3 regions of the Bradyrhizobium sp. TM233 genome follow, and region 1 is predicted to be linked to each of the others. Evidence: predicted binding sites of a transcription regulator. Region 1 holds the regulator's gene; each other region holds the start of a gene.
What was found. Region 1 encodes HrcA, which represses chaperone genes, less so after heat shock. Its sites were predicted from a motif close to GTTAGCACTCNCNNNNNGNGAGTGCTAAC; they were not measured.
Positions count from the first base shown of each region.

Region 2: a site for HrcA is predicted at 1,810-1,838, ahead of AABA86_RS08410 (co-chaperone GroES). Genes of this name have one in related genera too.
Region 3: a site for HrcA is predicted at 3,947-3,975, ahead of AABA86_RS31785 (co-chaperone GroES). Genes of this name have one in related genera too.

Region 1 is NZ_BTIG01000013.1:103,712-114,052, reverse strand. It holds gene dnaK (molecular chaperone DnaK) at 1-1,292, opposite strand, end outside; gene AABA86_RS24470 (hypothetical protein) at 1,686-2,627, shown strand; gene pncA (bifunctional nicotinamidase/pyrazinamidase) at 2,933-3,652, shown strand; gene grpE (nucleotide exchange factor GrpE) at 3,775-4,392, opposite strand; gene hrcA (heat-inducible transcriptional repressor HrcA) at 4,490-5,578, opposite strand; gene rph (ribonuclease PH) at 5,760-6,473, shown strand; gene rdgB (RdgB/HAM1 family non-canonical purine NTP pyrophosphatase) at 6,485-7,120, shown strand; gene hemW (radical SAM family heme chaperone HemW) at 7,137-8,321, shown strand; gene AABA86_RS24435 (penicillin-binding protein activator) at 8,423-9,673, opposite strand; gene rsmI (16S rRNA (cytidine(1402)-2'-O)-methyltransferase) at 10,013-10,341, shown strand, end outside.
Region 2 is NZ_BTIG01000003.1:278,243-288,583, forward strand. It holds gene AABA86_RS08400 (O-linked N-acetylglucosamine transferase, SPINDLY family protein) at 1-1,206, shown strand, start outside; gene AABA86_RS08405 (usg protein) at 1,215-1,502, opposite strand; gene AABA86_RS08410 (co-chaperone GroES) at 1,881-2,195, shown strand; gene groL (chaperonin GroEL) at 2,241-3,881, shown strand; gene lepB (signal peptidase I) at 4,078-4,827, opposite strand; gene AABA86_RS08425 (slipin family protein) at 4,989-6,152, opposite strand; tRNA gene AABA86_RS08430 (tRNA-Lys) at 6,486-6,551, opposite strand; tRNA gene AABA86_RS08435 (tRNA-Leu) at 6,559-6,630, opposite strand; gene AABA86_RS08440 (LysR family transcriptional regulator) at 6,819-7,658, opposite strand; gene AABA86_RS08445 (cysteine hydrolase family protein) at 7,789-8,382, shown strand; gene AABA86_RS08450 (glutathione S-transferase N-terminal domain-containing protein) at 8,394-9,023, shown strand; gene AABA86_RS08455 (caspase family protein) at 9,136-10,341, shown strand, end outside.
Region 3 is NZ_BTIG01000029.1:51,696-62,036, forward strand. It holds gene AABA86_RS31770 (META domain-containing protein) at 1-181, shown strand, start outside; gene AABA86_RS31775 (hypothetical protein) at 368-1,579, opposite strand; gene groL (chaperonin GroEL) at 1,778-3,409, opposite strand; gene AABA86_RS31785 (co-chaperone GroES) at 3,557-3,853, opposite strand; gene AABA86_RS31790 (hypothetical protein) at 4,171-4,692, shown strand; gene AABA86_RS31795 (protein phosphatase CheZ) at 4,899-5,684, opposite strand; gene AABA86_RS31800 (L,D-transpeptidase) at 6,000-6,812, shown strand; gene AABA86_RS31805 (DUF2076 domain-containing protein) at 7,558-8,382, opposite strand; gene AABA86_RS31810 (ChbG/HpnK family deacetylase) at 8,508-9,347, opposite strand; gene AABA86_RS31815 (glycosyltransferase family 2 protein) at 9,344-10,341, opposite strand, start outside.

The DNA.
Region 1 (10,341 bases):
ACCGCGTTCTGGCTGTCCTCGGCGGTCGAGAACACCTGGCTCTTCTTGGTCGGGATCGTGGTGTTGCGGTCGATGATGCGGGTGAACACGCCACCCAGCGTCTCGATGCCCAGCGACAGAGGGGTGACGTCGAGCAGCAGCACGTCCTTGACGTCGCCCTGGAGCACGCCGGCCTGGATCGCAGCGCCGATCGCCACGACTTCGTCGGGGTTGACGCCCTTGTGCGGCTCCTTGCCGAACAGCTGCTTCACGACTTCCTGGACCTTCGGCATGCGCGACATGCCGCCGACCAGAACCACTTCGCCGATCTCACCGGCGGTGACGCCGGCGTCCTTCAGCGCCTTGCGGCAGGGCTCGACGGTCTTCTGGACGAGGTCGTCGACCAGCGCTTCGAACTTGGCGCGGGTGAGCTTCATCGTCAGATGCTTCGGGCCGGTCTGGTCCGCGGTGATGAAGGGCAGGTTGATCTCGGTCTGCGTCGTCGAAGACAGCTCGATCTTGGCCTTTTCAGCGGCTTCCTTCAGGCGCTGCAACGCGAGCTTGTCGTTGCGCAGGTTGATGCCCTGCTCCTTCTGGAATTCGTCGGCGAGATAGCCGACCAGGCGCATGTCGAAGTCTTCGCCGCCGAGGAAGGTGTCGCCGTTGGTCGACTTCACCTCGAACACGCCGTCGCCGATCTCGAGGATCGAGATATCGAACGTGCCGCCGCCGAGATCGTACACCGCGATCGTGCCGGTCTTGGTCTTGTCGAGGCCATAGGCGAGCGCGGCCGCGGTCGGCTCGTTGATGATGCGCAGCACTTCGAGGCCCGCGATCTTGCCGGCATCCTTGGTCGCCTGGCGCTGGGCGTCGTTGAAGTAGGCGGGAACGGTGATGACGGCCTGATCGACCTTCTGGCCGAGATGGGCTTCCGCAGTCTCCTTCATCTTCTGCAAGATGAACGCCGAGACCTGCGAGGGCGAGTAGGTCTGGCCGTCGGCCTCGACCCAGGCGTCGCCGTTGGAAGCCTTCACGATCTTGTAGGGGACGAGCTTCTTGTCCTTCTCGACCATCGGGTCGTCGTAGCGGCGGCCGATGAGGCGCTTCACTGCGAAGAAGGTGCGCTCGGGATTGGTGACGGCCTGGCGCTTGGCCGGCTGGCCGACGAGGCGCTCACCGTCGTCCGTCACGGCGACGATCGAAGGCGTCGTGCGCATGCCTTCGGAATTCTCGATGACTTTGGCGTTCTTGCCATCCATCACGGCGACGCACGAATTCGTGGTGCCGAGGTCGATCCCAATGACCTTTCCCATGGTCCTGATATCCTTGTTTTTGCGGCAGGTTGGCTGGGCCCAGAAGGCACCCGACCGAAACCCCCTAAGATCAAACATCCGCGATATTGCGATGATTGAGGCTCATATAGGAGGGGGGGAGGGGCCCGCAAGGACCGAAGCTACGTTTCTGCCGTGAAAACATTGGGTTTTGGACGATGATATCCGGACTTCACCGCCCTTGCGGGTGAGGAATTATTAACAGGTTCAGGCATCAGCAAGCCCCCGCTACCGCAGCCGGTGCCGCCCTGTTGCCGCAGGCCCAAACCCGGTAAAAGGCGGACCGGCCGGACAGCCGCCACAGCTGCCTCGCGCGACAAAGCGGCCCGGTGGCCGACCATCGAACGGCCTCAATGTGAACCAATCAGAGTGCCCATGAAGCTGATCCGACCCCTCGCCGCGCTCGCCCTCCTCATTGCCTCCGCGCTTCCGGCTATCGCCGCCGACGCCGTGTTTCCGCCCGGCCTGCGCCTCGGCATGGTGCCGCTGGTCGGACTCAGCACGGCAAAGACCTTTCCGGGCTTCGAGAGCGAGGACGGCAGCGTCAAGGTGTTGATCACCGAGCTGCCGCCGGCGGCCTATGGCGAGGTCGTGAGCGCCTTCAATTCCAATCCGGCCGGCGCTGGCGGCGTCAAGCAGGACAAGATCGAGACGCCCGCGGGGCTTGCCTATTTCACCACCGAAAGCGGCAAGGCCGGCGACACGCCGGTGAAGCGCTATTCGATGATCGTGCCGGGCGCCGGCTTCTCCGGCTATGTCGCGGTGCAGATCCCGGAGAATGCGACCAAGATCTACACGGATGAAGCGGTGCGGCAGATGTTTGCGAGCGCCACCACCCGCAAGCAGGTCTCGGCCGAGGAGCAGATCGCGCTGATGCCGTTCAAGATCACCGATCTCGCCGAATTCAAGGACATCCGCACGCTGGCGCCGGGCTCCAGCATCATCCTGGCCGATGGCGACGAGAGCACCGGTTATGAGTCGAAGCCGTTCATGATCCTCGGCGTGATCGGCGCCACGCCGCAAGCCGCCGACGACCGCGCCCGCTTCGCCCAGGAGGCCGCGCTGCAGATCCCCGGCGTGCGCGAATCGCGCGTCACCATGTCCGAGCCGATCCGCATCAACGGTCAGCAAGGCTTCGAGACCCGGATCGACGGCGTCAGCGGCAAGGACAAGGTCCCGGTCACGGTGGTGCAGTGGATCCGTTTCTCGAGCGGCGGCGCCTCGCTGCGCATCATCGCCAGCGCCCCGCGCGACCAGTGGCTAGCCGCCTTCACCCGCTTCCGTGCCGTGCGCGACGGGATTCAGCCGAAGGGTTAGGGCAGAGGCGCTCCAACACACTCGGTGTCGTCCCGGCCTAGCGCGCAATTGCGCGCGGGGGGCCGGGACCCATACCGCGTGATCTCGCGATTGGGGTCGGTCGCAGTACCCACGAAGAGTCTTCGCCAAACTTCTCCCTGGGGGTATGGGTCCCGGATCTGCGCTGCGCTTGTCCGGGACGACAGTGGTGTTGAGGCTGCACGCCCACCCCCTCACCAAACCCGGCCGCATTTTCGGGCTTCTGTTCGTACACGAACGGAACTAGGCTTCGTCTCCGTTGAGTTCATCCTAAGGGGAGGCGAACGATGCTGGATCGGCGACAAGTCCTGGCAATGCTTGGAACGACCGCGCTCGCGGCTCTCGCTCCAACCGCACTCTTTGCAGCGGCATCGATCAAACCCGACGATGCCTCCGCGCTGCTGGTGATCGACGTGCAGAACTGCTTCCTGCCCGGCGGCAGCCTCGCGGTGAAAGAGGGCGAGCAGGTGGTGCCCGTCATCAACAAGATCTCGAAAGCGTTTGCGAATGTGGTGATGACGCAGGACTGGCACACGCCGGGCCACGTTTCGTTTGCGTCAGTCCACTCCGGCAAGAAGCCGTTCGAAACCGTCGACCTTCCCTACGGCAAGCAGGTGCTGTGGCCGGACCATTGCGTGCAGGGCACCGACGGCGCTTCGCTGTCGAAGGATCTTGCGATCCCGCATGCCGAGCTCATCATCCGCAAGGGCTTTCACAAGGACGTCGACAGCTATTCGGCCTTCCTCGAAGCCGACGGCAAGACCTCGACCGGACTTGCCGGCTATCTCAAGGGACGCAAGATCAAGCGTGTCTTCGTCGCTGGCCTCGCGACGGATTTCTGCGTCGCCTGGACCGCGCTCGACGCGCGCAAGGCGGGCTTCGAGGTCTATGTGGTGGAAGACGCCTGCCGCGGCATCGACACGCAGGGCTCGCTGGCAAAAGCCTGGGCCGATATGGCCAAGGCCGGCGTGAAGCGGATCCAGTCTGCGGATATCGCGAGCGCGTAGAGCTAGACGACTGTCATTCCGGGGCGATGCGAAGCATCGGACTATGGTGCGCCATTGCGCACCTGAGAATCTCGAGATTCCGGGTTCGGCTCTTCGAGCCGCCCCGGAATGACGCAAAAAAATCAGTTCGGCGCGCCGCTCGACTCGTTATTGTTCGCCGCGGGCGCGGCCTTTGCGCCACCCTTGGCGACACCGACCAGAGCCGGGCGCAGCACGCGCTCGCCGATGGTGTAGCCGGCCTGCATGATCTGCACCACGGTGCCCGACGGCACCGACGCATCGGGCACTTCGTACATCGCCTGGTGGAAGTTCGGATCGAACTTCTGGCCCTGCGGATCGAGCTTCTTCACGCCGTGCTTTTCCAGCGCGTTGAGCAGCGAACGCTCGGTGAGCTCGACGCCCTCGATCAGCGCGGTCAGGCCGGGATCGGCCGCGGCACGGGCCTCGGCCGGGACGGCATCGAGCGCGCGCTGGAGATTGTCGGCGATGTCGAGCACATCGCGGGCAAAGCCGGTGATGCCGTAGAGGCGGGCGTCGGCGACCTCCTTGGTGGTGCGTTTGCGCAGATTCTCCATCTCGGCCAGCGTCCGCAGCATGCGGTCGCGCGCCTCGGCAGCTTCCTTCTGCAACGTTTCGACCGAGCCGGGCTCGGGATCGTCGGGCATGATGTAGGGCTTGGACACCACGGGCTCGCCAGTCGGCGCGGCCGCGTCTTCGGGTTGCCGGTCTCGATCGGTCATCGGCTCTCTTTTCGAATTCGTCGCAGGGATTTTTCTGGCCCGGATATCGTGCTTCGGGCGCCGAAAATCAAGCGCCCGTGATCGGATCAAACGCCGGTCAGCCTCCCAGCAGGCGACTGACGATGCGGGCGGCGTAGTCCACGGTCGGGATCACGCGGGCATAATTCAGCCGGGTCGGCCCGATCACGCCCAATACGCCGACGATATGGCCGGCGGCATCCCGATAGGGCGAGATGATGGTGGAGGACCCCGACAGCGAAAACAGCTTGTTCTCGCTGCCGATGAAGATGCGCACGCCCTCGGCGGTCTCGGCGCGGCCCAGCAGATCGATCACGCCGCGCTTGGTCTCGAGATCGTCGAACAACAGGCGCACCCGCTCCAGATCCTCCAGCGCATGCAGGTCTTCGAGCAGATTGGCATGGCCGCGGACGATGAGCTGGCGATCCTCGTTCTCGCCGCCGGACCAGCTGGCGATGCCGGCGGAAATCACCTTCTGTGCGAGCTGATCGAGCTCGGCGCGGGCCTCTCCAAGTGCCGTCTCGAGCTCGAGCCGCGCCTCGGCCAGGGTGCGGCCGCGGATGCGCGCATTGAGGAAATTGCCGGCCTCGGTGATCGCCGAGGAGGGAACTCCGGGGGGCAGCGACAGCACGCGGTTTTCGACCTGGCCATCCTCCCCGACCAGGATCACCAGCGCCTTTTCCGGTTCCAGACGGACGAATTCGATGTGTTTCAGCCGCGCATTGGATTTCGGCGTCAGCACCACCGCGGCGGCGCGGGTCAGGCCCGAGAGCCGCGTCAGCGCCTGGTCCAGCGCCGCCTCGACCGATTGCGCCTGGCCGACGGTGGCAAGCTGGCTCTGGATCGACTGCCGCTCGGCCTCGTTGAGGTCGCCGACCTGCATCAGGGCATCGACGAAGAACCGCAGGCCGAGTTCCGTCGGCAGCCGGCCAGCGGAGGTGTGCGGGGCGTAGATCAGGCCTAGCTGTTCCAGATCGGCCATGACGTTGCGGACCGAGGCCGGCGACAGCGGCATGGCGATGAGCCGCGAGATATTGCGCGAGCCCACGGGCTCACCGGTCGCGAGATAACTTTCGACAATTTGACGAAAGATGTCGCGAGAACGCTCGTTGAGCTGGGCGAGGCCCGCGCGCGGCGCGATCAGATGGATCGGATCGTGATGGGCCACAGACGGTAACTCCTCTCAGATGCTCATAATTTGTCCATCCCCGAGGGTTCTGACAAGCGTTGCGTTTGCAGGGCGGAAAACCGGGGGTGAAAAAGCCTTGTCCTTTCCCCTTGCCGCATACCCTCACCCCACCTACAAGCACCGCGAATAGCCCTAACCTGCGAGTTTTGGAGGATTTCCCATGCGGCCAAGCCGCCGTGCGCCCGACGAATTGCGCCCCGTGACGCTGGAGCGCGGCGTGGTCAAATATGCGGAAGGCTCCTGCCTGGTGAAATTCGGCGACACCCATGTGCTGGTCACCGCCACGCTGGAAGATCGCCTGCCGCCGTGGCTGAAGGGCCAGGGCCGCGGCTGGGTCACCGCCGAATACGGCATGCTGCCGCGCGCGACCTCCGAACGCACCCGCCGCGAGGCCGCCGCCGGCAAGCAGAGCGGCCGCACCGTCGAGATCCAGCGCCTGATCGGCCGCTCGCTTCGCACCATCGTCGATCTCGAAGCGCTCGGTGAGCGCCAGATCACGGTCGATTGCGACGTGCTCCAGGCCGACGGCGGCACCCGCACGGCCTCGATCACCGGTGCCTGGGTCGCCCTCGCCGATTGCATCAACTGGATGAAGGCGCGCAACATGATCAAGGCCAATGTGATGCGCGACAATGTCGCCGCGATCTCCTGCGGCATCTACAACGGCACACCGGTGCTCGATCTCGACTATGCCGAGGATTCGGAAGCCCAGACCGACGCCAATTTCGTCATGACCGGCGATGGCCGCATCATCGAGGTCCAGGGCACCGCGGAACGCGAGCCGTTCACGCAGGACGAGTTCCTGAAGCTGATCGCCCTAGCGCAAAAAGGCATCGCACGTCTCGTGGACTTGCAGAAACTGGCTGTCGCGTAGTCAATAGGCCCATGCACCGCCGAATCACCGGAAAGCTCGTCATCGCCACCCATAATCCCGGCAAGCTCGCCGAGATGCAGGAGCTTTTGGCGCCGTACGGCATCGAGGCGGTGTCGGCCGGTGAACTGGGCCTGGGCGAGCCGGACGAAACCGGCAACGATTTCCGCAGCAATGCCGCGATCAAGGCGATCGCGGCAGCGCGGGCGACCAAGCTTCCCGCCTTTGCCGACGATTCCGGCATCGTGGTCGACGCACTCGACGGCGCGCCGGGCATCTACAGCGCGCGATGGGCCGGCCCGACCAAGGACTTCAACGCGGCGATGGCGCAGATCGAGCGCCTGCTGCAGGAGCGCGGCGCCACCACGCCCGACAAGCGCAAAGCGCATTTCGTCTCCGCGCTCTGCGTCGCCTGGCCCGACGATCATCTCGAAGAGGTCGAGGCGCGCGTCGACGGCACGCTGGTCTGGCCGCCGCGCGGCACCGCCGGCTTCGGCTATGACCCGATGTTCTTGCCTGACGGCCACAGCCGCACCTTCGGCGAGATGGAAAGCATCGAGAAGCACGGCCTGCCGCCGCTCGGCCTCGGCCTGTCGCATCGCGCCTGCGCCTTCGTGAAACTGGCGGAGATCTGCCTTGAGCCGCGCTAGAGCGTTTTCGAGCGAAGTGGGTACCGGTTCGCGCCAGGAAAACGCGTCAAAACAAGAGTCCGAAGCCTTCGGCGTCTACGTGCACTGGCCGTTCTGCCTGTCGAAATGCCCCTATTGCGACTTCAACAGCCATGTCCGCCATGCCGCGATCGACGAGGCGAGATATGCGGCGGCCTTCGCGCGCGAGATCGAAACAACTGCGCAGCGCTCGCCCGGCCGTGAAGTCACCTCGATCTTTCTCGGCGGCGGCACACCGTCGCTGATGCAGCCCGCAACCGTCGGCGCGGTGCTCGATGCGATCGGCAAGCACTGGACCGTCGCCGGCGATGTCGAGGTGACGCTGGAGGCGAATCCGACCAGCGTCGAAGCCACGCGCTTTGCCGGCTATCGCACCGCCGGCGTCAACCGCGTTTCGCTCGGCGTGCAGGCGCTCGACGACGCCTCGCTCAAAGCTTTGGGACGCCTGCACAGCGCGCGCGAGGCGCTCGATGCGGTCGCGATCGCGCGCCGCTCGTTCGATCGCTATTCGTTCGATCTGATCTACGCCCGCCCCGACCAGACGCCGGCGATGTGGGCCGATGAATTGCGTCTCGCCATTGACGAGGCGGCCGAGCATCTGTCGCTCTATCAATTGACGATCGAGGAAGGCACGCCCTTCTTCGGCCTGCACCAGGCCGGCAAATTGAAGACGCCGGACGAAACGGTGGCGCGTGCGCTCTACGACGTGACGCAGGAGACCTGCGACAAGCTCGGCCTGCCCGCCTACGAGATTTCCAATCACGCGCGGCGCGGCGCCGAGTGCCGGCACAATCTGGTCTATTGGCGCGGCGAGGAATATGCCGGCATCGGCCCCGGCGCGCATGGCCGGCTCGACATCGACGGCATCAGGCACGCCACCGCCACCGAGAAGCGTCCCGAGGCCTGGCTGATGCGGGTCGAGACCAACGGCCATGGAATCGTCACCGACGATCTCCTCAACAGCGAAGAACGCGCCGACGAATTCCTGCTGATGGGATTGCGCCTCGCCGAAGGCATCGACCCCGAGCGCTACAAAGCCCTCTCCGGCCGCCCGCTCGATCCCAAGCGCATCGCGCTGCTGCGCGAGGAGGGTGCGATCACGGTCGACGCAACGGGCCGGCTGCGCGTGACCAGCAGCGGTTTTCCGGTGCTGGATGCGGTGGTCGCGGATTTAGCGGCGTAGCAAAGTCCCGTAGCCCGGATGGAGCGCAGCGCAATCCGGGTTCTATCCGCGCGGTAAGATCGCCCCGGATTTCGCTGCGCTCCATCCGGGCTACGAAGCCACTACGCCCCAAAACTCTTCGGCGAACCCGCGACCGCAACGCCGCCGCCCGTCGTCACCTTCATCACCGCGAGGCCCCGTTCATTCGTGCCGTCCGCACGGAAGCGAAACAGGCCGTCGATGCCGGCAAAGCCCGAGGGATTGGTGAGCACGTCGGGCGAGAAGCGCGTGGTGCCTTGCGTGCGCGCCAGCGCGGCGACGAGGGCGACCGCGTCATAGGCGAGCGTCGCGGTGCGAATCGGCTCGGCGCCGTATTTGGTGCGATAGCGGCCGGAGAAGGCGCGGAAGCCGGCCGGGTCCGGCGCGGCATAGAGGCCGCCTTGCAGGCTCGCATTCGCATAAACCCGCGGATTGTCCCACAGGCCAGTGCCGAGCAGCTGGATGTTGCGCAAATTCGCGCCCGCCGCGGTCATCGCGTCCGCCACCGACACGACGGCATCGCCATCATCGGCAATGAACAACGCGTCCGCACTGCCGAGCTGCTGCGCCACGGTGCGCGCCGGCGTGGCGCGATCGGCGCCGTATTTCTCGAAGGCGATGATGCGCCCGCCGCGCCGCGGCACCGCCGCCTTCACCGCGGCCTCGACGACATTGCCATAGGCATTGTCGGGCACCAGCACGGCGACGGAGCGCTTTCCGATGCTGGCGGAATATTCGACGATGCGGTTGACGTCGGACTCCGGCAGGAAGGAGAGCAAATAGACGCCGCGGCCGGCGATGCTGGAATCGGTCGAGAACGCCATCACGGAAATGCCGCGCGTGCGCGCGACTTGCGCCACCGCCGGCACCGATTGCGCGAACAGCGGTCCCAAAATGATCTCGGCGCCTTCGTCGACGGCCTGCTGCGCGGCGCCCTGCGCGCCTTGCGGGCTGCCATTGTCGTCCTTGATCAGAAGCTGGATGTTCGGGTTCTGGAACTCGGCCAGCGCCATTTCGGCGGCGTTGCGCATGGATTGCGCGGCGAGACCAGCATTGCCGGCGGCCGAGAGCGGCAGGATCACGGCGACCTTGACGCCGCCGGTGCCGGCGGTCGTCGCCTGTTGCGGCGGACCTGCCGGCTGAGCCGGCGGTGCTGAGCTCGAAAACGGGTTGGAGAACTGGCTCAGGCTCTGCTGCACGCCGGCGCAGGCCGACAGCAGGGGTGCGCCGAGCAACAGGCCGAGCGCGCCCCGGCGGGTCGCCCCTGATATCAGGGACCCCGGAACGGGAGACTCCTCCGAAGAGGACGATCTGGGATAACGCGGGCCCATCATGGCAGCTTCTCTTCTGACCCGCCGGCGCCGGCCGGTCACGACACTCTTTCCACGACACAAGCCGCGGATTCAGGCATATTGTCGGCAAATAGTTAACCGAAACAAAAGGATAATAGCCGCTTAACGCGGCCGCCTTCCTGTCCCGGCAGCTGCTTGCCCTCGCTCACGCAGCATCAAGGCGGCGTTTCAGTCGCGAATATGGCGTGAGAGCCCTCACTCCCTCTCGACGTGATCCCGGATCGATCACATTCCCGTCCGTTCCTCGCCCCTCACCTCGGCACGATCTTTTTCGGCGAGCCGGTTCCCAGCCCTGAGGATCGTGCCTAAGTTGACTTCATTATGCGCGCAAAGCCGGCCCCGATAAATACGCCTGAAGCTCAAGACGCCGCCTCGCGCGGTTTCTCCATCGACGCCCATCGACTTGCGGCGCCGAAGGCGGCACCGGGCCTCCATCTGGTCTCAACCCCCATCGGCAATCTCGGCGACATCACGCTGCGGGCGCTCCAGACCCTCGCCGGCGTCGACGTCATCGCCTGCGAGGACACCCGCATCACCCGGCGCCTGACGGAGCGCTACGCCATCGCCGCGCAGCTCAAGCAATATCACGAGCACAACGCGGAGGCCGCGCGTCCGAAAATCCTGGAGGCGCTGGGGCAGGGCGGCTCGAT
Region 2 (10,341 bases), on a different contig from region 1:
GGGGACGCCACCGTCGAACGGCATCAGCAGGCGCGGCAGGTGTGGTGGGACCGTGTCGGCGCGAAAATCGCTTCAGGCGCGGCGGAACCGCATGACAACAGCCGCGATCCGGACCGTCGTCTGGTGCTCGGCTATGTCTCGTCGGATTTCAACGCGCATTCGGCCGCGTTGATTTTCAAGCCGGTCCTCCAACACCATGACCGGGCACAGTTCGAGGTCGTGTGCTACGCCTGTTCGTCGAAAGTGGATGCGACGACCAGCGAATTTCAGGGGATCGCCGATCGCTGGCGCGACGCCTCGCAATGGACCGAAGATCGCCTCGCCGCCGAGATCCGCGCCGACGGCATCGACATCCTGATCGATCTGTCCGGCCATACCAAAGGGAACCGGCTCGGCGTGTTTGCGCGCAAGCCGGCGCCGATCCAGGTGCATGGCTGGGGCCACGGCACTGGCACCGGGCTGCCGACGATCGATTATCTGATCTCGGACCCGGTCGCGATTCCCTTCGAGGTTCGGCATCTGTTTGCGGAGACCGTCGTCGACCTGCCGTGCTTCGTGACGCTGGCGTCGCTGCCGACCGAGATTCCGCGGGCCCCAACGCCGGCGATCTCGAACGGCTTCGTCACCTTCGGCGTCTTCAACCGCATCAGCAAGATTTCGGACGAGGCTGCGCAAGTCTGGTCCAGGATTCTCGAGCGGGTGCCGGGGTCGCGACTGCTGGTCAAGGATGTCGCGCTGGACGACCAGCTGGTCCGCGAGAATCTGCTGGCGCGGTTCGAGGCTTGCGGATTGCCGGCCGAACGCGTCGATCTGCTCGGTGCCACCTTGCGAAGCGAACATCTGGCATCGTTCAATCGCGTCGATATCTGCCTCGACCCGTTCCCGCAGAATGGCGGCGTCAGCACATGGGAAGCCTTGCAGATGGGCGTGCCGGTGGTGGCGAAACTCGGCAACAGCCTGCCCAGCCGTGCTGCCGGCTCTATTCTCACCGCACTTGGCCTGCCGGACTGGGTGACGGACAGCCATGAGGCGTATATCGAGATCGCAACGAGCCGAGGTTCTGCGATCAGCGAGCTCGACAGGTTGCGCCGCGAACTGCCCGACAAGATCCGGGCCGCAGCCGCCAGCAACCCCGTCTCATACGGGCGAGCGGTCGACGACGCCTATCGCGCGATGTGGAAGCGCTATTGCGGCAGCGGTGCCTGATCGCCGATTCAATGCAGCCGGAACACGCCATCCACGGCGCGCAACTCGGCCGGCTTGATCAGCTTGGAGTGCGCGACGGTGACTGAATGGAGGGGACCGTCGAGCTTTTCCTGCCAGAACGCCAGGAAATCCTTCAGCGCCGGGAATTTCGGAAACATGTCGTAGTTCTGCCAGACATAGGTCTGGAGCAGCGAGGGATGATCCGGCATCCGGTAGAGAATTTCCGCCGTCGTCAGCCCGTAACCCAACACCTGTTTCCGGAAGTCGTCGGAAACAACCCCAACCCGCGAGACCATGCCAACCTCCTTTGCAGGAGCGCATTCAGGGGGTGGCTTTCCGGGTACGCAGCTCACGAGCCACCCGATGGAGATGCGCTCACATGAGTGAAATGTGACGCAAACTGACAACCCATCTCAAGCCCAAAAGTTTAACAAGCTGTTGAAATTCAATGCGTTAGCAGCAGAGAACGCTCCGTGCTAATACGGGTCTGCGCTCGGGTTAACGATGGGAGTGAGATTCTGGCAGACGGCGCTTTCGAGTGCTTATTTTTCTGCTAGAAGCCCTTGCCCCCGCAAAAATCCTGCCTTATCTCAGCTTAGCCCGCCTGGCACTCGCTGGCGGCGACTGCTAACAATCTGAAATCTTCAACCCGAGCAATTGCTTAGGAGGACTGCATGAAATTCCGTCCGCTTCACGACCGCGTCGTGGTCAAGCGCATCGACGCAGAAGAGAAGACCGCTGGCGGCATCATCATTCCCGACACTGCCAAGGAAAAGCCCTCGCAGGGCGAAGTCGTCGCCGTCGGCCCCGGTGGCCGCGACGAAGCCGGCAAGCTGATCCCGATCGACCTCAAGGTTGGCGACCGCGTGCTGTTCGGCAAGTGGTCCGGCACCGAAGTCAAGATCGACAGCGTCGATCTCTTGATCATGAAGGAAAGCGACATCATGGGCGTCCTCGACGTCCCCGCTTCCAAGAAGAAGGCGGCCTAACAGCCCCTCTCTCCCTCCAGTCACACATTTCAAGGAAAATTCCAGATGGCAGCCAAAGAAGTCAAATTCTCGGTTGAAGCGCGCGACAAGATGCTGCGCGGCGTCGACATCCTCGCCAACGCGGTGAAGGTCACGCTCGGTCCGAAGGGCCGCAACGTCGTGCTCGACAAGTCGTTCGGCGCTCCCCGCATCACCAAGGACGGCGTCACCGTCGCCAAGGAGATCGAGCTCGAGGACAAGTTCGAGAACATGGGCGCCCAGATGGTGCGCGAAGTCGCCTCCAAGTCCGCTGACGCGGCCGGCGACGGCACCACCACCGCGACCGTGCTGGCCCAGGCGATCGTGCGCGAAGGCGCCAAGTCGGTTGCCGCCGGCATGAACCCGATGGACCTCAAGCGCGGTATCGACCTCGCGGTCGAGGCCGTCGTGGCGGACCTCGTCAAGAACTCCAAGAAGGTCACCTCGAACGACGAGATCGCCCAGGTCGGCACCATCTCCGCCAACGGCGATGCCGAAATCGGCAAGTTCCTCTCCGACGCCATGAAGAAGGTCGGCAACGAGGGTGTCATCACCGTCGAGGAAGCCAAGTCGCTCGAGACCGAGCTCGACGTCGTCGAGGGCATGCAGTTCGACCGCGGCTACATCTCGCCCTACTTCGTCACCAACGCCGACAAGATGCGCGTTGAGATGGACGATGCCTACATCCTCATCAACGAGAAGAAGCTCTCCTCGCTGAACGAGCTGCTGCCGCTGCTCGAGGCCGTGGTGCAGACCGGCAAGCCGCTGGTCATCGTCGCCGAGGACGTCGAAGGCGAAGCCCTCGCGACCCTGGTCGTGAACCGCCTGCGCGGCGGCCTGAAGGTCGCGGCCGTCAAGGCTCCGGGCTTCGGCGATCGCCGCAAGGCCATGCTGCAGGACATCGCGATCCTGACCGGCGGCCAGGCGATCTCGGAAGATCTCGGCATCAAGCTCGAGAACGTCACGCTCAACATGCTCGGTCGCGCCAAGAAGGTGATGATCGACAAGGAGAACACCACGATCGTCAACGGCGCCGGCAAGAAGGCCGACATCGAAGCGCGCGTGGCCCAGATCAAGGCGCAGATCGAGGAGACCACCTCGGACTACGACCGTGAGAAGCTCCAGGAGCGTCTCGCCAAGCTCGCTGGCGGCGTCGCGGTGATCCGCGTCGGCGGCGCGACCGAGGTCGAGGTGAAGGAGCGCAAGGATCGCGTTGATGACGCGATGCATGCGACCCGCGCGGCTGTCGAGGAAGGCATCGTCCCGGGCGGCGGCGTCGCCCTGCTCCGTGCTTCCGAGCAGCTCAAGGGCCTGCGCACCAAGAACGACGACCAAAAGACCGGCGTCGAGATCGTGCGCAAGGCGCTGTCGGCTCCCGCTCGCCAGATCGCGATCAACGCCGGTGAAGACGGCTCGGTGATCGTCGGCAAGGTGCTGGAGAACAAGTCGTATGCTTTCGGCTTCGACTCCCAGACCGGCGAATACGGCGACCTCGTCAAGAAGGGCATCATCGACCCGACCAAGGTGGTCCGTACCGCGATCCAGAACGCAGCCTCGGTGGCCGCGCTCCTGATCACCACGGAAGCCATGGTCGCCGAGCTGCCCAAGAAGGGCGGCGCCGGTCCGGCGATGCCCCCGGGCGGCGGCATGGGCGGCATGGACTTCTAAGGTCCAACGACCTCAAGAACTACGAAACCCCGGCAGCGATGCCGGGGTTTTTGTTTTGAGCGAACGATTTCGCGGAACGGCGGCCCGTAGCCCGGATGGAGCGAAGCGCAATCCGGGACATCTCGTGCGACGCAGGCAGCCTTCCCAGATTACGCTTGCGCTCCATCCGGGCTACGAACCTCCGTCGTTCCGAGCCTCACTCCACCTTGCCCAACCGCTCCATGCGCGGCTCACCGTCTTCGTCGAGCGACCAGAAGATCCGCGTCACCTTGCCGACGAGATTGTCCATCGGCACGAAACCGAACGTCGACATCATGCGGCTGTCGGTGGAATTGTCGCGGTTGTCGCCGAGCACGAAAAAATGGCCCGGCGGCACCGTGAAGACGTTGGTATTGTCCAGGAAACCGTTGTCGATGCAGTCGTGCGTCACGTAGCTCGCACCGTTCGGCAGCGTCTCGCGCCAGCGCTTGACCGTCGCCCCCTCATCCACGCCGCAGGCAGAACCGGCAAGTGTCTCCTTCAACGCAACCCGCGTCACCGGCTTGTCGTTGAGGAAGAGCTGGCCCTGCCGCATCTGGATGCGGTCGCCGGGCAGGCCGACCACGCGCTTGACGTAGTCGGCCGAGGTATCCTTCGGCGTGCGAAACACGACCACGTCACCGTATTCCGGGTCGGCAGCAAAGACGCGGCTCGAGGTCCACGACGACGCGAACGGGACGGAGTAGCGGCCGTAGCCATAGGCATATTTGGCGGCGAAGACGTAGTCGCCGACCATCAGCGTCGGCACCATCGAATTCGAGGGGATGCTGAACGGCTGATACAGGACGAAGCGAAACAAGATCAGCGGGGACCACAGCACGGGGACCAGCAGGATCAGGATGACGATCACCTTCCACTCCCGCGATCGCGCCGTCGGCGGCCGGATGGTGTCCTGAAGCATCGTCATGCGCCTGCCCTGATCAAACCCGTGGTCATCGCGAGATTACGCAACCTTCGCGCGCGCACAATCCCGGCTTCGTGATTTTGGTCGCACAGGCGCGGTTCCGCGTTCATTGCAAGCGACGACGACGGATATGTGAAGGGCCGCCCGTGGGCGGCCCTTCGGTTTTACGCACTCTCGGGCGCCTTGAGGCGCACGAGCCGGGTCAAGAGGGCATCGAGGCCCTCGCCATTGCCGGCATGGAGGTCGATGCGGCCGACCTTCTCGACCAGCCGCTCCAGCGACTCCAGCTCCTTGAGCCGCAGCAGCAGGGGGTTCTCCTCCATCAGGCGAGCGGTGTTCAGGAGCGAACGCGTCGCCGCGGTCTCCTCCTGCCGGCGGATCAGGTTCGCCTTCGCGACCCGCTCCGCCTCCACCACCTTGTTCACCAGCTCCCGGATCTCGCCGGGCAGGATCACGTCCTTGACGCCGAGCTCGGTGACCTCGACACCGGACTCCGCGACGCGTGCGCGAACATAGTCGCGCAGCTCCGCATCCAGCGCCGCCTTCGCAGACAGCACCTCGTCCAGCGTCCGGCCCGCAACCGCTTCGCGGATCGCGAACTGCACCAGGCGGTACAGCCACGCATCCACGTCGGGCACGGTCGCAACCGTCCGCTCGGGATCGACCACCTTACGGAACGCCGTCAGCGTCACCCGCAGCGCGATGCGATCCTTGGTCAGCATCTCCTGCGCGGTGATCTCGACCGCCTGGGGCCGCAGGTCGAGGCGCTTCACCTCGATCTTGCGGCCGACGGTCCAGAAGGCGTGCCGGCCGGGCGCGAGCCGCTCCACGAGCCGGCCCTCGACATAGAGCAGGCCCGCCTCGTGGTTCTCAACCACCGTCTCCGACGTCACGGCCGAGCGGTTACGCTCGATCATGGCCAGATGCCGCGCGCCGACCCTGACATCGCTGGACACATCGATGCGCTCGACACCGACGCTCGTTGCGACCTTCCAGTAGACGCGCACCTGCCAGGGCGTCATCAGATGCACGGGCCGGCCGTCGAGGCTGACGATGGCAATCTCGTCCGCCTTGGTCTCGACCGCCTCGAACAGCTCGGCGGCCAGATCAGGCCGTGCGGCCTTCAGCACCGCGTAGCGATCCGCAGAGAATTCGCTGCGGACCACATCGAGCACCTCGGCCTTGAGCTCGTGCAGGGGATCGAACAGACGATGCCTGCCGGGCGCGAGCACGCGCACGAGCTGTCCGTTGCGCGTGAGCAGCGCACGCTCGCCATCCTTGACCGTCACGTTCAGCATCAGCAAATGCCAGCCCTTGTTCGAAGTCATGGCACGCCTCCATCGTTTTGCGTCCGGCCGGATGCCGGACAACAGGTTTCGTTTGCAAAGGATTTGAGGACGCGGACGACGCTTCCTGAGAGATCGACGGACCGAGGCTTGAGCTTGCATGACGACGGGCGCACGCGCGCGATCGCGCGACGGGTGTCGCGCGGCCGAGCGGAGCCACCCGGCATCAACGCAAGCGGTATCTACCCGCGGCGCAAAGCCGGTCTCACAGTGTCTAGGTTCGGACGGAGAGCCTTGCGGCAAAACGGCCGGACTGCGACTGAAGCGCGCGTCCGGTCCTCGTCAGAGGTGTCAGTTTTTCAGGCTGACCCGTAGCGCTGGAGCGGGATTCGAACCCGCGTCACGATGATTAAACGTCATCTGCTCTACCACTGAGCTATCCTTTGGTTGGTACAAGAAATCGGAATCGAACCGATGCCTCCGGATTTTACTCCGACGCTCTCCATGAGCTACATCCTGCGTCTTCATTCGGCGGAACACGAAACCGGAGACCGGCTCGCGCCAGCCGGGATCTCAGAGAGCCCGGACACATGACCTAGCGAAGGAGCGGGCTAATAGACCAGGCACGTTCGGGTTGCAAGGGGCTGTTTCGAGATTTTCTATCGCGCATCGCGCGCTGTGACATGCAGATCACAGCGCGACGCGACGTCAATCGCGCGAGCTGTCCTGGAAGCACGCCCTCACCCAGTCGATCGTCACGCGGGTTGCCGGATCGCGCTTGAGGTGGTTCTGCACCAAGAGCCAGACGTCGCGCCGCCTCGGCAGAAGCGTCGCGCGCAGGCTGCGGTCGGCGAACAGGCCTTCGCAACTGTGCTCGGGCAGCACCCCGACGGCCTGATGCGACTGGATCATGGTCCTGATGATGCGGACATTGTCGGTGACGCAGCGCACGTTCTTCAGCCGCTTGGCTCGCAGGAATTGCTGCTCCGGAATCGCATCGAGCTCATCGGGATAGACGCAGGCGACCGGCTCGCCGCCGGTGCGGTCAGCGGGCTCGAAGAAATACAGCCTGACATCGCCGAGCTTGGAGATGGTGAAGTCACCCTTCTCCGGCTTGCGCAGGCGAATGGCGAGATCGGCCTGCCAGCGCGAGAATTTGACGTTGCCGCTGGACGTCAGGAACTGCAGGGTCAGGCCGGGATGATCGCGCAGGAAGCTGCTCGCGTGCGGCGCCAACAACTCCTCGGCGACCGCATTGGTCGAGGCGATGCGCAGGCGGCCGATCGGGCCGGGCTGGCTCTCCTTGATGCGGTCGATCGCCGCGACATGGGCGGCCATCGCGCCGACATGCTCGAGCACCGCCTCGCAATGGCGCGTCGGTCGGCGCAGGCCGTCCACCGCTTCGAACAGCGGCACGCCGAGATCGCGCTGGATGCGCGCGAGCCTGCGGCCGACAGTGGTCTCGTCGATGCGCAGCCGCGCGCTGGCGCCGGCATAGGTGCCCTCGTCCCTCACCGCAGCGATGATGCGCAGATCGTCCCAGTTCATGGCGGCGAGCCTAGCAGGCGATGCTGTGTCCTGCAAATCTGCAGCCATAAGCTGCAATAGTCCTGCACAATGGCAGGGCCATGCTGCGCTAGTATCGCGTCATCCGATATGCCTGGAAGGCCTGACCAACATGACCGCACCCAAGACCCTGCTCGAACTCGCCGGCGCCGATCTCAATCCGCCGAAGCTCACCGAGGCCTGCCTCGTGCTGATCGACATCCAGAACGAATATTGCGCCGGCCCGCTGGCCCTGCCCGATGCGCAGCCCGCGATCGCCGCGGCGGCGCGCCTGCTGGCGCGGGCGCGGGAGAGCGGCGCTGCGATCATCCACATCGCGCACAAGGGCCGCGCCGGCGGCCTGTTCGACCGCGAGGCCGCGCGTGGCGCGATCGTCGATCGCCTGACGCCGCAAGCAGGCGAGCCCGTGATCGAGAAAGCGCTGCCGAACGCTTTTGCCGGCACCGATCTGCAAGCCCGGCTTGCCGCGGCCGGATGCAAGAACGTCGTGCTCGCCGGCTTCATGACTCACATGTGCATCTCCTCGACCGCCCGCGCCGCGCTCGACCTCGGTCTGCGGACGACGATCGCGGCCGATGCCTGCGCCACCCGCGACCTACCGGATGGCCGCGGCGGCACGCTGGATGCCCGGACGATTCACGAGGTCGCGCTGGCCGAGCTCTCCGACCGCTTCGCGATCATCGCGCGCAGCGATGCGCTGACGTGACGGAGCATAAGATGCTGCAACTCTATTACTTTCCGATGGCCTGCTCGCTCTCGAGTCGCATCGCGCTGATGGAAGCTGGTATCGAGGCGCAGTATCACCTCGCCCACATCTGGACCAAGCAGGTCGTGGATGACGGCAGCGATTTCCGCGGCGTGTCGCCAAAGGGCGCGGTGCCGGTTCTGGTGCTGGAGAACGGCGAGCGGCTGACCGAGAGCGCGGCGGTGCTGCAATACATCGCCGACGCGAAGCCCGAGCGCGGCCTTGCGCCGCGGCCCGACGATCCCGATCGCTATCGCCTGCAGGAATGGCTGAGCTTCATCGGCGCCGAGATCCACAAGGCGTTTCTGTTTCCGACCTTCTGGTACAAGGACGACGGCTCGCTCGCCAAGCCGCGCGCCAGAATCACGCAGACATTGTCGGTGCCGTCGGCGCATCTGGCGGAGCGTGAATTCCTCGTCGGCGACAGCTTCACTGTCGCGGATGCCCATCTCACCTGGGCCTTGCTGCTGCTCCGCCCCGCCGGCGTCGACATCGCGCAATGGCCGCCCTTGTCAGCCTATCTCGGGCGCATGCAGGCGCGGCCGGCCGTGCGGGAAGCGATTGCGACCGAGATGGCCATGCGCAAGGCGATGGCAGCGTGACCGGACATCACGGTCGCGAAATCTGAGCGTTTTCCCCGGCGAGGGCATTGAAGTCGGCGCGGCATGAGCTAATCTGGAGGGATATTTTTCGATATTTTCTTGGAAGGCATTCATGCGTGCTCTTTCCAGATTGTGCTTATCTTTAGTTTGCCTAGTCCTCCTCGCCGGCTGGCTGTACCCCGATAGTGCATCTGCGGACACGCGGGTGGCACTGGTGATCGGCAACGGCGCTTATGCCTCGACGGCGCAACTTCCCAACCCGTCGCACGACGCCGAGGACGTCGCGGCCTCGCTGAGGCGCAGCGGCTTCGAGGTGATCCAGGGCATCGACCTGCGCCAGGCCGACATGCAGGACCTGACCATCCGCTTCGCGCGCGCCGCGAGCAGAGCTGACGTCGCCATATTCTACTACAGCGGCCATGCGATGCAGTACAACGGCGTGAACTATCTGATGCCTGTCGACGCCACGCTGACCGATGAGGCCGACCTCAAACGTTTCGTGCGGGTCGACGACATCGTGAACGATCTGCAGCAAGCCAAGAACCTGCGCATCCTGGTGCTCGATTCCTGCCGCGACAATCCGCTGGCGGAAACTCTCAAACGCTCTGCGACGCGGGCCGCCTCGATCGGGCGCGGCCTGTCGAAGGTCGAAGCGCCGCGCGGAACGATCGTGTCGTTCTCGACGCAATCGGGGCAGACCGCGGCAGACGGCGTCGGCCGCAACAGCCCCTATACGGCCGCGTTCCTCAAGCACATCGAAGAGCCGCAGGAGATCGGCGATGTCTTCCGCGACATCAGCAGCGACGTCTATGACGCCAGTGGCAAGACACAGCTTCCGGAGCTGTCGCTGTCGATCATCGGCAAGTTCTACCTGAACGGACCGGTGTCGGTCACGATCGCTCCCGCAGCTCCACAAGTCGCGCCGCGGGCCGACCCTTGCGCATCCGCGGAGGCGCACTGGAAGGCTGCCGACACCATCGGCACCGTCAGCGCCTTCGAGGACCATCTGACGCGATTTTCCAGTTGCAGCTTCGCCAGTCTCGCCAAAGCGCGGATCGAGGGCCTGAAGCAAAAGGTGGCGCTGGCGCCTGCAACCAACACCCGCGCCGGCGGCAGCAAGGACTTCGACGGCAGCTGGGACGTGACGCTGAACTGCCCGGCTTCCGGCAAGGCGCAGGGCTTCACCAGACCCCTCGCCGGCACCGTGACCAACGGCGTGTTTCACGCCGAGGCTCAGAGCAAGGACGGCGTCAACCGCCTGGAGATCGACGGCCAAATCCCGGCCGACGGCAAGACGACGTTGAGCGCGCGCGGCACA
Region 3 (10,341 bases), on a different contig from region 1:
CGGCAACACCGTGATCTTCGTCCCCGGTCAGATCCAGGACCGCTCCTGCCCGCCGGCAAGGGCGCAGGCCGACGACGATCTCGTCGCAGCTCTGAGCAGTGTCGAGACCTGGAAGCGTCAGGGCGATGTGCTGACGCTGATCGGCCCCAAGCCGCTGCGTTTCAGGACGACGGGGAATTAGCCCCGCTCTCGTGTCCCGGACAAGGCGCGTCGCGCAAGCGATGCGCCGCAGAGCCGGGACCCAGATTTTCTATCGGCAAATTCGTGTGTGGCCTCTGGGCCCCGGCTCGTAGCGCTTCGCGCCATAGCGCGTCGAAGACGCGCGTAAACGCGCTTGTGTCGTCCGCGGCACGATAGTTCAGCGCGTCTACTTCCACACCGACTTGTCGGCATCCCAGCGCTGGCCCTTGAGCTCTTTGGCGAGCGCCTCGACCGAACCGTTGTCGTCGGGCTGCTCGCCTTCCTCGTCGACCGAGGTGTCGTCGGAGAGATTGAGCTTGGCGCCGCTGCCCTCGTCGGCGGTCGTCGTCGCGGGACTGCCGATCCACAGCATGAGCTTGTCGGTCGTGCCCGGCTTGTCGGGCGAGACGAGCCCTGCGACCTCGATCGTGTCGGTGAGATCGAGCGCGGGGAAATCCGGGTTCGGTCGCTTGAAGACCAGCTTGAGCTTGCCGGTGGCGGGGTTGAAGCTTTGCGAGACCGGCTTTGCCGCGAGCGTCCGGCTCAAAACGTTCGAGACGGCGGCCGCGAGCTTGTCCTTGCTGATCTTGTCACCCTCGCGCCAGTCGGCCGCGGCGAAGCGGATGGTGCGGTCCATCTCGGTCATGCCCGCGGTCCAGCCCGCGGCGGTGACGCCCGGCGTCGCCTTGAATTTCGCCAGCAGCGCGCCGGCGCGCTCTGGATCGACCGACATGTTGATGGTCTGCTCGCCGGCGCGTAGCGCATCGCAGCCGACCGTGAGGCTCGCCAGCGTCACCTCGACCGCCTGGCCCTTCAGGCTCTTCAGGAAGTCGGTTGCAGCGTCGAGCTTGACCTTGACCGCGATCGCCTCCGGCGAGACGTCGGTGAAATCCTTCGGCTGCGGCGTGATGCCGTCGTCGGAGGTCTGGTTGTCCTGAAATTCCTTCTCGCTGAGATCGGAATTGTCGGGCGAGGTCACTTCGGTCACGACTTGGCCGATGCTGATCTGGCCGCGGAATTCGAAGGTGTCCCCGGCCTGCTTGCGCAGCAGCTTGACGCTGACGGGCGCCTTCTCGCTGATGCTCTGCGTGGTGCCGGTCAGGGTCTGGCCCGCGACCTGGAGGTTGACGACGAAGCGGTCCTTGCGGTCGGAATTCTTTGCGACGGGATAGCAGACGTCGAGCACCGCTGCCGTCACCGTCTTGCCCTGGCGTGTCTCCTTCAGGATCACGTCGGCATTGCCGTCCATCAGCCCGTCGATCGAGGTGAAATAGCGTGTCTCCGGACCACCGGGTGTCGTGGCCTTCGGCGACAGCTTCATCTGGGCGGATGCGGGATGCGGAGAAGCTGCAAGCAGAGTTGCCAAAAGGGCTGTCGAGCAAACCAGAAGCGCACGCATCGATGAAATCCTCGCGCAACGGGCATGATCCGGAAGTGTGAAGCGGTTTTCCGAGAGGATCATGCCCAAACAATTCGAATCGGCGCGTCACCGTAGTGGGTTTTGGCCGTCGGTTGAATCGGAAAGCGGAGGGGCAGGGTCGGCAAAAAAGAAGGCCGCCCGGAGGCGGCCTTCGCAACATTGTAACGGAACGGAGGCTTAGAAGCCGCCCATGCCGCCGCCGCCGGGCATCGCGGGCGGGGCTTCCTTCTTCGGCGTCTCGGCGACCATGGCCTCGGTGGTGACCAGCAGGCCGGCCACGGAGGAGGCGTCCTGGAGCGCGGTGCGCACCACCTTGGCGGGATCGATAATGCCCTTCTCGATCATGTCGACATAGTCCTCGGTCTGGGCGTCGAAGCCGAAGGTCTCGGACTTGTTCTCCAGGATCTTGCCGACCACGATCGAGCCTTCCACGCCGGCGTTTTCCGAGATCTGGCGGATCGGAGCCTCGAGCGCCTTCAGCACGATGTTGATGCCGGCCTGGACGTCGGCATTGGCGTTGGTGAGACGGCCGACCGCCTTCTTGGCGCGCAGCAGCGTGACGCCGCCGCCGGGGACGATGCCTTCCTGCACCGCGGCGCGGGTGGCGTTGAGGGCGTCCTCGACGCGGTCCTTCTTCTCCTTGACCTCGATCTCGGTGGCACCGCCGACGCGGATCACCGCGACGCCGCCGGCGAGCTTGGCGAGGCGCTCCTGGAGCTTCTCACGGTCGTAGTCCGAGGTGGTTTCCTCGATCTGGGCCTTGATCTGGCCGACGCGGGCCTCGATCTCCGGCTTCTTGCCGGCGCCCTTGACGATCGTGGTGTTCTCCTTGTCGATCACGACCTTGCCGGCGCGGCCGAGCATCTTCACCGTGACGTTCTCGAGCTTCATGCCGAGGTCCTCGGAGATGAGCTGGCCGCCGGTGAGGATCGCGAGATCTTCGAGCATGGCCTTGCGGCGATCGCCGAAGCCCGGCGCCTTGACGGCGGCGACCTTGAGGCCGCCGCGGAGGCGGTTGACGACCAGGGTGGCCAGCGCCTCGCCCTCGACGTCCTCGGCGATGATGACGAGCGGCTTGCCCGACTGCACCACGGCTTCCAGCACCGGCAGCATGGCCTGGAGGCCCGAAAGCTTCTTCTCGTGCAGGAGGATGTAGGCATCCTCGAGCTCGGCGGTCATCTTCTCGGGGTTGGTGACGAAGTAGGGGCTGAGATAGCCGCGGTCGAACTTCATGCCCTCGACGATGTCGACTTCGGTGTCGAGCGACTTGTTCTCCTCGACGGTGATGACGCCTTCGTTGCCGACCTTCTGCATCGCCTGGGCGATCATCTTGCCGATGGCGGCATCGCCGTTGGCCGAGATGGTGCCGACCTGGGCGACCTCGGAGGAGGCGGCAACCGGCTTGGCCCGCTTTTCGATGTCCTTGATGACGGAAGCGACCGCGATGTCGATGCCGCGCTTGAGGTCCATCGGGTTCATGCCGGCGGCAACCGCCTTGGCGCCTTCGCGCACGATGGCCTGGGCCAGCACGGTCGCGGTGGTGGTGCCGTCGCCGGCGAGGTCGTTGGTCTTGGAGGCGACCTCACGTACCATCTGGGCGCCCATGTTCTCGAACTTGTCCTCGAGCTCGATCTCCTTGGCGACGGTGACGCCGTCCTTGGTGATGCGGGGCGCGCCGAAGCTCTTCTCGATGACGACGTTGCGGCCCTTCGGGCCGAGCGTCACCTTGACGGCGTTGGCGAGAATATCGACGCCGCGCAGCATGCGATCGCGCGCGTCTCCGGAAAACTTGACGTCTTTGGCAGCCATTTCTGCAATCCCTCGTGTTTGGTGATGTGTCTGCCGCTCGCCCGTCGCATCAATTCCGGGATCCGAAGATCGAACCCGTCGGAATGATGGATGCCCGGATCGCTTCGATCCGGGCATGACATTCAGCGGCCGTTCAGGCGGATGGCCTTAGGCCAAAACGCCCATGATGTCCGACTCCTTCATGATCAGGAGATCTTCGTTGTCGATCTTGACCTCGGTGCCCGACCACTTGCCGAACAGCACGCGGTCGCCGACCTTGAGGTCGATCGGGATCAGCTTGCCGGCCTCGTCACGGCCGCCGGGGCCGACGGCGACGATCTCGCCCTGGGACGGCTTTTCCTTGGCGGTGTCCGGAATGATGATGCCGCCCTTGGTCTTTTCCTCGGCGTCGATACGTTTGACCACGACACGGTCATGCAGCGGACGAAATTTGGATTTAGCCATGACGTTTCCCTTTGGAGGCTCGCTTCGGAAGGACTGGAAGTGGGTGGGGCGGCGCTTCCGTCCACCCCCCTATCCCGAGGATCGAACGGCGCGCTTAGCAATCGGGCTTTCCGAGTGCTAATAGTGGGCCCGGAAATATGGCTTGGCCGCGATCCTGTCAAGCAAAGGTGGTTAAGCGATTGGTGAGGCGGATATAGGATGGTGGCACTGGAAACTTGTTCGGGGCGCCGACGTATTAAAGGACGTCATTGCTCCGGCAGCGGTTTTGCGCTTGGCTGCAGGAGGGGTGCGGCCATGGTCTTGTTCGGGGGAATGCCATGATCAGTTCAGCTCACGCGCGCACGGTTGCCAATCTGGCCGCCGCCTCTTGTCTGGCGCTGCTGCTGGGCGCCTGCGGCGGCGGCATGAGCCTGCCGTCCTTCTCGTCGTCCTCGCCGCCGCCCGAAGCCGAGCCTGGTACTGGTCCGGAAATGCCTGCGACCATTCGCGCCGACGAGATCGTCGGCCGCTGGGGTCTCGCCTCGTTCCAGAACCCGGCCGACCGCGCCCGTACCGAGGCGGCCGCCCGGGCCCAGTGCAAAAATCCCTACGTGATCACCGCCGGCTCCTCCGGCGGCGTGATCATGCATCTGGCCGACCAGGCAACGCCCCAGGAGCTGCGGCTGAAGGGCTCGCCGAGCGGCAAGAACTACATCGGACCGGCGGGTCCGACCCCCGGCGAGCAGGACCGCGAAATCATCTCCTTCGACGGCCGCGTCCTGATCACGCGCTTCATCGACAAGGACGCCGCCACCCGCTACGGCAACATGGTCTACGTCCGCTGCGCGCCGCGGGCGTGATGTTCGTCTTCCGTCGTTCCGGGGGGCGCGAAGCGCGAACTATGGTGCGCACTCGCGCACCTGAGAATCTCGATGTGGTGGGCTTCCTGCCTTAAATCTCCGGATTCCGGGTTCGGCTCCGTCGAGCGGCCCCGGAATGACGGGCTGGGCCAAAAACAAAAACGCCGGCTTTCGCCGGCGTTTTGTTTTCGCTATGTCGCGTCTGCTCAGTCGAACAGCGCGTCGATGTCGTCCTGCGAGGCGTGGCCGACGTCGCCGGCGAGCTTGGGGCCGTTGAGAAGCTTGTCGTCCTCGCTGCGATTGTCGACCGGCGGCACGACGTGGGACTTGATCGCGTCGACGCCGCCCCAGATGTCCATCATCGCATTGATGTGCTGCTCGATGAACTTCATCGTGGTCATGACCTTGCTGATGCGCTGGCCGGTCAGGTCCTGGAAGTTGCAGGCTTCGAAGATCGAGATGACGCGTTCCTGGATGTCGTCGGCGAGCCGCTTCTGCTGGTCGATCGAGTCCACCTTGGACATCGCGCTGGCGGCCTGGTCGATCGATTCCGCGGCTTCGAGGATCTGCTGGGTCGCCTGCTCGGTGCCGCCGACCACCGCGCCGAGCTCGCCATTGACCTTGGCCATTTCGCCGCCGTCAAAGCTCTTGCCGTGCAGCGTCGCGATTTCACGCTTGGTGCGGTCGATGGCGTCATGGATGAGGTCGAGCTCGACCTTCAGCTTCTCGCACTGCTCGATCTGGGCCCGATAGGTTTCGAGCATGGTACGAGCCTCGGAGAGCTCGTGGGCGGTGGATGCGTCGATCGCCGCCATGGCTGCGCTGCCGGACAAGGGCAAGGGCGCAGCGCCTTTCGCCATCTGTGCACGGATCGCACGCAACTCGGCCATGATCTCGCTATGCATCGGGATTGCCTCTTCAGTTACGTCCAAAATCGGCATCTCGCCACCAGCGATATCCTCGACGCGAAAACGTTTGCGGTGAACAGCCATCAGGATACTCCCCCCACCTCACTCACGCGTCTTTGTAGGCAGAAGCGATTTAACACGAAGTTCACGGCAGGAACTGTTGTGCGGCTGCGCGCGACGGCGCGCAAAGAAGCGATTAACCATGCGCGTGCGGCGTTCATCGAAAATAAACGCTGATCGCCAAATTGCCCCGCTGCTGACGACGTGGTGAATCCAAACGCCGCTTCTGTTTACCAAACAAAGCGGCTTTTGCCTTTTATTGACCACGTCGGGGGCGCGGACCAGCCATCAGCTCTCCACGGCGCATGTGATCTAGACGAAACAGTACAGAGTACGTCGATGTTCAAGAAAATGTCTGTCGCGCTGCTCGGCAGCGCTTGCACCTTCATTGCCGGCGCAACCAGCGCCAGCGCCTTCGACAATTCGGTGCCGAACGATCCGCCCGCGGTGCTCTACCAGCCGCAGGTGCCGCCGGCGCCGGTGCGCGTCGCCTCCAATGCGAACATGGGCGGCGGATTCATCGAGTTCCTGTTCGGCGACGGTCCCGGCCGCGGTCCGGCCTACGCGCCGCAGCAGCCGGTCTATCAACAGCAGCCCGGCTATTACGACCAGCGCCGTCTGCCGCCGATGGGCGAGCCGCCGATGCAGGGTGGATATCAGCAAGGTGCGGTCCAGCAGGAGACGGCCGACCCGCGGCAGCGTCCGTTCGATCCGAGGTTCGAGAAACAGTCTGTTGACTATAGCGGCAAGGAAAGTCCCGGCACCATCGTGGTCGATACCCCGAACAAGTTCCTCTATCTCGTCGAGGGCAACGGCAGGGCGATGCGCTACGGCATTGGCGTCGGGCGTCCCGGCTTCACCTGGTCCGGCGTAAAGGCGATCACGGCCAAGCGCGAATGGCCGGACTGGACGCCGCCGGCCGAAATGATCGCACGCCGCCCCGATTTGCCCCGGCACATGGAAGGCGGTCCGGAGAACCCGCTCGGCGCCCGCGCGATGTATCTGGGCTCGACGCTGTACCGCATCCACGGCTCCAACGAGCCCTGGACCATAGGCACCAACGTCTCCTCCGGCTGCATCCGCATGCGCAACGAAGACGTCATCGACCTCTACGGCCGCGTCAATGTCGGCACCAAGGTCGTGGTGATGTAGCCGAGCGCGCGCTGCGAGCCGTCAACTCCGCGTGTCGCGCGGGCTCGCGACGCGCGGCATCGCAGGCGTTGCGTGCCGCCGGTGTACGTCCTCCGGCCGAGGTCTAAAGCGCGATGCGATCAGGATGAATCGTCATCGCGCTTCAGGTTGTTGTTCAAGCGTGATCTTTTCGGAAAACCGCTGCGCACTTTTCCGGATCATGCTTTAGGCTGGCCGACGATGCGGCGTCGAACCGAAACGAGCGGCAACAGAGCAGCGACGACGAGTTGATGAATGGGAAAGCGATGCGCGAGCGGAGCGTTTCAACCGCCGCGCCGACAGCTCTGCCTTCTTGAGGCGCTCGTGCAGTCCCTCCAACTCCGACAACTCGGTGATGAGATGAGTTGTCACGTTGGTCAGGGTTGCGATGCGCTGCTGAAGTGGACTCATTTTTAAAACCCCGACTATGACCAAGAGAGGCAACCACATTGGTGTGTGGCATGAGCAACGTGTTCTTCCAGTTGAACACCCATGTCCGAATTTGGAAATCCGGGAGTCTACGGTCGCGCGCGTCAGACGCCGATTTGATTTGTCATGGTGAATTCAGGCGCGTCGGGTAACGTTCAGCCCAGTCCAATGGCGCAGCACATTAGTCATACTATTTCGCATGTCCTATCTGCTTGCCGTGGCAGAAAAGGCGTTCGAGCCATGCTCTAAAAAAAACGGCCGCCGGGAGGCGGCCGTCCGCATCTTTCGGGCGCATCGCTCACGCGTAATCGCTGCCGCCATCGTCGTCGCCGCCGAAATCGCTGTCGTCGGCTACGTCCATATCGCCGTCGTCGTTGTTGTCGCCGTAGTTCTGGTCGTTGTCGTTACGATCGTTGTTCGCCTGGTCGGAGAAGTTTTGGCGGGACTCCCGGTTCGAGCCGATGTCGTTGAGGCCGGCATCGCGCGCGAGCGAGCCGCCGGACTGATCGCTGCCGCCCCAAGGACTTCCACCAGCGTTGCGGTCGCCGAGGGCATTGGTGTCGCCGAAGGCCTGCTGATGCGATCCGCCCATCATGCCGCGGATGCTGGAGAGCAGCAGCGAGCCGCCGACGACGCCGGCGGCAGCTGCCGCCGCCGTGCCGAGGAACGAGCCGCCGCCTCCGCCCATCGGCGGTGCACCATAACCCTGGCCGGGGCCCTGACCTGGACCTTGGCCGTAAGGGGGCTGACCGTAGCCGGGCTGCGTCTGCTGCATCGCTCCGCCGCTGTTCCAGACCGGCCGCGCGTCACGCGGCGGCACGTTCGGAACCGAGCCGCGCGAGGGGCCTCCGCCGAACAGCGTGTCGCGCATGGTGTCGAGGAAGCCGCCGGACTGCGCCTGCTCGGGCGCATGGGCCGCTTCCAGCTCCTGGATGCGGTGATGGGCGCGCTTCAGCGCTTCGTCCTGCAGCAGCGTGGTCTGGACCAGCGCATACACGGCGCCGGGCGCCTTGCGCAGCCCGTCGGAGATCGCGGCGATCGCGTCGGGATCGCGCGGTGCATTTTCCAGTTTCGAAAGCCGGTCGAAAAGCTCGTCGACGAGCTGGCGTTCCTGCGGCGTCATGATCAGTCTCCCTCGCGCAAAACAAGCGCGAGGCAGATGTAGGGTTCCATTGTGGCCCCAACAGTGCCGGCCGGATTAAATTTCGGTATGCGACAAGCTGCCCCGCGGCTTGCCGTCCGCCGGCTTCATCCCAGCGTGGCGCCGCTGTCCGCCAGCAGACGGGGGAAGGCGTCACCGGCCAAATAGGCGTGCTCGCGTTCGCGGACATCCGTCATCGGGTCGAGGCCGGCGAGGACATCGTCGACGAAGCCGGGGTGGCACATCACGAGGCCGCCGTCCGGCAAGCCCTCCAGGAATTGCCGCATCAGCGCGCCAAAATCGGCCGCCCGCGTGAAATCATAGGCGCCGGCGAAGCCCGGGTTGAAGCCGAGCCCCGCGCTGCCGGCACGGCGGCGGAATTGCGCGCTGAGGACGTCGAGCACCATGGCCTTGGGTGAAGCGAGGCGCTGCCTGAGCGGCAGGTCGCGGCCGCCCTGCCGCACCCAGGCGTTTGGCGCGCCTTCGCCGACCGCATCGACAAAGCCGTCGCGCACCTGCGGAAAGAGCTGCACGTGCTGATGGCCGTCGACGAAGTCGGGCGCGCGCCCGAACGCTTCGGCGAAGGCGGCAAGCTGCGCCTTCACCTCGTTACGGAAGAACTCGCGGTCGAGCCGCCGCAGAACGCCGGCGCGCAGCAGCTTCGGAAACGGCATGAACATGTCGCCGTCGAGCGGACGGAAGTGCATGGTGAGGGGACGGAACGGCGCCGACAGCGTCACGTGCAATCCGATCGCGCAGCGCGGGCTCGCGGTCGCCTGGAGCGCTTCGATCTCGCTGCGCGCGATCGCCGGGCCCACCATCATTACCGAGGTGGCGTTGAGGCGGCCGCGTTCGATCAGGTCGCGGATGGCGCGGTTGACGCCGGGGCTGATGCCGTAATCGTCGGCACAGAGCCAGATCCGCCGCAGGCCCGCGGCCGCGCTCATTCGGCGGCCGTCCTCTTCGCGGCGTCGTCGGCTTTCTCGGCTTCGAAGTGCTTTTCACTATGCTCGGCGACGAAGTAGATCGGGCGCGCCTTCAGCTCGGAGAGGATCTTGCCGATATATTCGCCGACGATGCCGATCATGATGAGCTGCACGCCGCCGATCGTCATCAGGCCGATCACGAGCGAGGGATAGCCGGGCACCTGCTTGCCGGTCGTGAACACCTCCCAGAGGATCGAAAGGCCGAACAGGAAGGCGCCCCCGGCGAGGATGACGCCGAGCAGGCTGGCGAAGCGCAAGGGGGCCACCGAAAACGAGGTCAGGCCCTCGATCGACAGGCCGAGCAGGCTCGCGGCGTTGAAGGTGGTGACGCCATGGGCGCGCGCCGAAGGCTCGTAGTCGACCCGGATCTGGCGGAAGCCGATCCAGCTGGCGAGACCCTTGAAGAACCGGTTGCGCTCGGGCAGCTGCCTGAGCGCTGTGACCGCGCGCGGCGACAGCAGGCGGAAGTCGCCCGCGTCCTCGGGAATCTTCTGCCGCGCTCCCCAATTGATCAGCGCGTAGAAGCCGTGCACGGCGACCCGGCGCAGGAAGGTCTCGTTGTCGCGGTGCGCCTTGGCGGTGTAGACGACGTCATAGCCGTCATCGATCCAGTGCCGCACCAGCTGTTCGATCAGGGCCGGCGGATGCTGTCCGTCGCCGTCCATGAACATGACGGCGCCGAGCCGGGCATGGTCGAGACCGGCCATCAGGGCGGCTTCCTTGCCGAAATTGCGCGACAGCGACACCACCTGGACGTCGATCGCATCGGCCGGCAGCGAGCGGGCGATCGCCAGCGTCGCGTCCTTGCTGCCGTCGTCGACATAGACGACCTCGCAAGCCAGCCGATAGCGCTCCCGCAAGGTCTTTGCGAGATCGCAGATGCGCTGATGCAGGGCGGCAAGGCCCGCCGCCTCGTTGTAGACGGGGACGACGATCGACAGTCCCTTCGCGGCGG